Simiduia agarivorans SA1 = DSM 21679: one gene and its partner. The protein of the gene in region 1 interacts with the protein of each later gene in a pairwise test. Links are inferred from orthologs where the notes say so. Each region holds a gene or a part of one and is shown on either strand. Other genes may lie near its edges.

Region 1 (2,916 bases):
GATGAAAGTCCAGGTGATCGCGGGTGAGATTGGTAAATACCGCGGTCTGTACAGGTACAGCAGCCACTCTGTTTTGGGCCAGCGCATGAGAGGATATTTCGACTGCCAAATGGCGTGCATGCTGGTTGCGCAAATCGCGCAGGATACGTTGAAATGACACTGCATCCGGCGTGGTCATGCCGGTATCCCGCAAAGGCTTACCTATCAGCCCATAACCCATCGTGCCCATGACCGCCGCGCGCTCACCCAGCGCGTGATACAAACGCGCTAACAACTGTGTGCAGGTGGTTTTTCCATTGGTCCCGGTCACACCGATAGTGTGCAACTCCTGACCGGGCAAGCCGTAAAAGCGGGCAGCGATTTCACTGGCCTTGGCACTCAAGGCGTCAATCACTACCGCGTTTTCCGGCAGCGCTGCGGGCAGGTCATCCGCCTGCTCCACCAGCACCGCAACGGCCCCGGCCTGTAACACCTGATCCAGATAACGAATCCCGTGCTCACGGGTACCCTGCATGGCCAGAAACACATAACCGCTGTTCACTTCACGGCTATCCAGCGTCACACCAGTAACAGATATTTCCGCCAGGGACGGTGCCAATGCGCATTCAGGCAGCAAATGTTTGAGCGCTACAGACGGAGTTGTCATCAGTGTCTGCCTCCCCGTGCCACTTGCTGTGTCATCACCGGCGGCACCTGAAGCGTGCGCAAGGCACTGTCTGCCACCCGTGCAAACACAGGTGCCGCCACGTCGCCGCCAAAATACTTACCCGCACCCGGCTCATCAATCACCACGACAACGACCAGACGCGGATCATCCGCAGGCGCCATGCCGGCAAACAATGAACGGTAGCGGCTGGCCTCATAACCATTGGGTCCGACTTTATGGGCGGTGCCGGTTTTGCCGGCGACAGGGTAAGTTTCCAGATTGGCACGCACAGCCGTACCGCCCGGCTGAACCACGGTTTTCAACATGTCGACCAGCTGCCCGGTATAACGCGGCTCTACAACGCGCTCGCCGTCCTGCAGTGCGTCCAGACGCAGAATGCTCACGGGCTTTTTCACACCGCCCGCAGCGATGGTCGTGTAGGCCTGGGCTAATTGCAGAGCGGTCACAGTAAGACCGTATCCAAAGGCGTAGTTCGCCTGAACAATCGGTTGCCAACGCGTGTAATTAGGCAGCTGGCCCGCACTTTCACCCGGGAAGCCCGAATCGGTCACCTGACCAAAACCCAGCCGCGCATACATATTGCGGATCATTTCAGGCTGCAGCTTGAGCGCAACCTTGGTCAATCCAACCTGGCTCGATTTGGTAATGATTTTGGTCACATCGATGGTGCCGTAATTGACCGGATCGAGCAGCGTTTTCTTGCCCACACGAATGTAGCCCGGCGACGTCTCAATGGTGGTATGCGGAGACACCGTACCCGCTTCCAACGCCGTCATGATAGTAATCGGTTTAACCGTTGAGCCCGGCTCAAACTGATCGGTGATGGCGCGGTTGCGCAATGCCGCCGGGGTGAGGTTGGTGCGATCATTCGGGTTGTAGCTGGGCTGATTTGCCATCGCCAGTACTTCACCGGTACCCACATCCATCACCACAATTGAACCTGCTTTGGCCTGGTGTGCCTGCACCGCCGCTTTCAGCTCGCGATAGGCCAGGTACTGCAAACGCAGATCGATGGATAAGGCCAGATCTTTACCCGACTCGGCCGACTTCAACAGCGCCACTTCCTTGATATTGCGGCCCTTCAGATCGCGTAACACCTGTTTCGAACCTGCGTGCCCTTCCAGCCAGGCATCGTAGGCCAGCTCGATACCTTCCTGCCCCCGCTCATCCACATTGGTAAAGCCCACCAGGTGCGAGGTAACTTCTGCTGCCGGGTAATAGCGACGGTATTCCTGTTCAGCACTGACACCGGGAATATCCAACTCCAACACTTTGTTGGCGTCCTGGGGTGGCAGGTGTCGCTTGAGGTAGATAAATTCACGCGTCGCATTGGCTGCCAGGCGCTGACGCAATTGAGACGGCTTAATGGCCAGCGCTTTGGCCAATTGATCAACCGACTGATCGGGCACTAATTTTGGGTTGGCCCACAAAGAGAGAACCGGCGTGCTGACCGCCAAGGGCTCGCCATTGCGATCGGTAATCACGCCGCGGTAGGCGGCGATGCGCTCTTCGCGCAGAGTGCGGGCTTCACCCTGGTTCTGCAGGAATTCAAAACCTTTCTCTTCACCCGGCAATACCTGAACGCGAGCGAGATGAGCCAGCAGCAATCCGGCCAGCAGCAGCAGCACCAACACCACAAACACCAAACGCCAGCGCGCCAGTTGGTGATTCGCCTGCGGCCGTTTCATGGCGTCACCATAACAATATCGCTCGGCTCGGGCAGACGCATACCGAGTTTTTTATGCGCCAGATTTTCCACCCGACTGTAGGCCGCCCAGGTGCTTTGCTCCAGCAAGTACTGACCGCGCTGGATTTCCAGTTCCTGCGCTTCGCGTCGCAGGGATTCAAGCTCAAAAAACGACAGACGCGCCTGGTGAGTGGCACCCACTACCAGTAACGCGGACGCAGTCACGGCCAACCACAGCGCTACTACCACTGCAATTAACAGGCCTTTCGGCTGCGTTGTATTTGCCATTGGATTTGACACCCAATTGCCCCTTTTGTCGTTGTTAGCTCAAATGATCAGACCAACAGTCTGACCCACAGGCCTCAGCCCAGTTTTTCTGCGCAGCGCATAACCGCACTGCGTGAGCGCTGATTTTCATCGAGCTCACGGGCACTGGCCTTCACCGCCTTACCCAGACTCTTCAGCGTCTTCGTTATCTGACTTTCCATCACCGGCAACCCTTTGGGCAGCTGCGGTCCGCGCTCTTTATCACGGATAAATCGTTTGACCAGGCGATCCTCAA
Region 2 (3,044 bases), 1.8 Mb from region 1 along the record:
GCCGTTGTCATCGTCCGCCACCCGGCAGGCATACCCGGTTTTTGCACCCATCCAGGCCGCGCCGATGATGGTGTTGGCGGCGGAACCGCCAGACGCGCGTTCGGCGCCGGCAAGGTGTTCGCCCATGGCGGTGAGCAGCTCGGTCTGACGGGCCTCATCAACCAAGGTCATGACGCCTTTTTGTATGCCCCAGTCCAGCAGTTGCTGGTCTGAGACTTTGATTTCGGTGTCCACCAATGCGGCGCCCACGCCATAGATATCCAAGTGTTTCATGCCACGTCCCGGAAACAAAAGCGCAATTATCCCGACTCGGGCGCTGCAAGTCTAATGCTGACTATGGTCGGTGGCTTGTTTACACTGCCGCAGTCTGAGCGGGAGCAATACGGGGAAGAGTAATGGCCAAACGGCGGGCGCGAAGTCGAGCGAGCAGGACCAGCTGGCGTGCGTGGCTATGGCGATTGCTGGCGTTGTCGGCACTGCTGGGGCTGGTGGCTGTGGTGCTGCTGGACATCCAGGTGCGCAGCAAATTTGAGGGCCGTAAATGGGCCTTGCCCGCGCATGTGTACGCGCGCCCGTTCGAAGTTTACGAGGGTATGCCACTCGCGCCCGCCAGACTTGAAGCTCAGCTCAAAACGCTGGGTTATCAGCCGGTGGCGACCTTGTCCGGCCCTGGGCAATTCGAGCGTCGGCGCCTGGGCGCGCAGACGGTATTCGCCATCAACAGCCGCGGTTTTGAATTCTGGGATCAGGCCGAGCCGCCGGCGCGTTGGGATCTGACTTTCAGCGGAGACCAAATAACGCGGTTGACCGGTGGCAACCTGTTGCGACTGGAGCCTGAAAAAATCGGTGGCATTTACCCGGCGCATCAGGAAGACCGCCAGTTGGTGCGTTTGCAGGACATTCCGCCTTTGCTGGGCGAAACACTGTTAGCGGTTGAGGATAAACACTTTCTCGATCATCAGGGCGTGTCGATCCGCGCCATCGGACGTGCACTCTGGGCCAATGTCAAAGCCGGTGGTGTCGCCCAGGGCGGCAGTACCATCACCCAACAGCTGGTGAAAAATTTCTATCTCACCAATGAACGCAGCCTGAGCCGCAAAGGCATGGAAGCGATCATGGCGCTGCTGCTGGAAGTGCATTACAGCAAGGCAGAAATTCTGGAAACCTACCTCAATGAAGTGTATCTGGGGCAGCAGGGGGCCAAGTCCATCAATGGGTTCGGGTTGGCGTCGCAGCATTATTTCCGACGGCCACTGAACGAACTCGGTATCGACCAGATTGCCCTCCTGGTGGGCTTGGTGAAGGGCGCCAGCTACTACAACCCCTGGCGTTCGCCGGCGCGCGCGAAAGACCGGCGCGACCTGGTGTTGGGCATCATGCACGAATCGGGTCTGATCAATGACCGTCAATACAAGATTGAAAGCCAGCGTCCGCTGCGGGTGGCGGCGCCGAATCAGGAACCGATAACCCGTTATGCCAATTTTCTGGACCTGGTAAAACGCCAGCTCAGGCGTGATTACAGCGCAGATGACCTGCAAAGCGAAGGCTTGCGGGTATTTACGACACTCGAAACCGGCGTACAGAACCAAGTGGAAACAACCCTTGCATCCTCTCTCAAACGGGTTGAGCGGGATCGTGGTCTGGCCGCCGGCAGCTTGCAGGGCGCGGTAGTGGTGGCGCGTGTCGGCAGTGCCGAAGTGTTGGCCCTGGCGGGTGATCGCACGCCCTCGCTGGCGGGCTTCAATCGCGCGCTCGACGCCCGCCGGCCCATTGGCTCGTTGGCCAAGCCGGCTGTCTATCTGGCGGCCTTTGAGCAGAGTCCGGCGTATCAGCTTGCCACCCGGATCAGTGACGAGCCCGTCAGGGTTGCTGGGCCGGACGGTGAGTGGGCGCCCACTAATTACGACCGTGAAAGCCATGGCCAGGTACCGCTTTACCAGGCGCTGGCCCAGTCCTACAACCAGGCCACCGCGCGTCTGGGGATGCAGTTGGGGCTGAATCAGGTTGCGCGCACATTGGAGCGCATGGGGGGCGAGGCTCGCGTTCCGCGCGTACCGGCCATGCTGTTAGGGGCTGTGGACATGTCGCCGTTGGCGGTAACCGAGCAGTATCACACCCTCGCAGCCGACGGGTTTTACTCGCCATTGCGCGCGATCCTGGAGGTGACCGATCAACGCGGCAAACCGCTGTCGCGCTACCCGTTGGCGGTGGAGCAGCGCTTTGATGCGCAGTCGGTGTTTCTGCTGCACTATGCGCTCCGGTCGGTCATGCGCGAAGGTACCGGCAAGGCGGCCTATCGCCAGCTACCGGCTTCGTTGGATGTGGCGGGTAAAACCGGCACCACCAATGATCAGCGGGACAGCTGGTTTGCGGGCTTCAGCGCCGAACACGTGGCCACGGTCTGGGTCGGGCGGGACGACAACGGCACCACGCCCCTGACCGGCTCCATTGGTGCCCTGCCAATCTGGAGCGAGATTGTGGCCGGCCTCGACACCCGAGGATTGGATGCGCCCCCGCCGGCGGGGGTAACCTATTACTGGACGGACGAAAGAAGCGGCCAGGCCAGCGGTGAAAATTGCCGCTTTGCCCGCCTGATTCCCTATAGCTACGGTCAGGCACCGTCCGGCAAGGCCGACTGTGAATGGGTGCAGAACCCGCTGATGCACTGGTGGAAAAAGCTGTGGCAAGACTGATTATTGCGTTTGTGCTGTTGTGGATGGTGGGTTGTGCGTCCGCACCGGAACCGGCGTTGCCGCCCGAGACCGAGCCGGCGGCGGAACCGGCTCCGGTTGCCCCGGCACCTGCAAAAGCACCCACGCAGAATGCCGTTACCGCCTATGCCCGGTCGGCCGATGCGGCCTTTCAGCAGGGCGATTACCGGCGCGCAATCTCCCTGGCCGAGCGCGGTTTACGGTCTAACCGCTATGCAGCCGATTTATACCTGCTTCTGGCGCAAGCCTACGATGCGCTTGGAAACCGGGACCAGGCGCGCAATTTCGCGCGTTTGGGCTTGCGTTACAGTGGTTCGGATGAAACCCTGACGG

What was found.
Region 2: the proteins of M5M_RS17470 (region 1) and mrcB interact in binary tests that used the Escherichia coli proteins (3 or more experiments, as listed by UniProt). The link is inferred for Simiduia agarivorans SA1 = DSM 21679 from one-to-one orthologs.

Annotation. Positions count from the first base shown.
Region 1 is NC_018868.3:3,915,302-3,918,217, reverse strand. It holds M5M_RS17470 (peptidoglycan D,D-transpeptidase FtsI family protein), read right to left. Parts: upstream 2,356-2,916; coding sequence 646-2,355; downstream 1-645. Other genes in the region: rsmH (16S rRNA (cytosine(1402)-N(4))-methyltransferase RsmH), read right to left, coding at 2,717-2,916; ftsL (cell division protein FtsL), read right to left, coding at 2,352-2,642; M5M_RS17475 (UDP-N-acetylmuramoyl-L-alanyl-D-glutamate--2,6-diaminopimelate ligase), read right to left, coding at 1-646. UniProt on the Escherichia coli protein: Essential cell division protein that catalyzes cross-linking of the peptidoglycan cell wall at the division septum. Required for localization of FtsN.
Region 2 is NC_018868.3:2,095,258-2,098,301, reverse strand. It holds mrcB (penicillin-binding protein 1B), read left to right. Parts: upstream 1-395; coding sequence 396-2,693; downstream 2,694-3,044. Other genes in the region: M5M_RS19500 (tetratricopeptide repeat protein), read left to right, coding at 2,681-3,044; M5M_RS09380 (adenosine kinase), read right to left, coding at 1-273. UniProt on the Escherichia coli protein: Cell wall formation. Synthesis of cross-linked peptidoglycan from the lipid intermediates.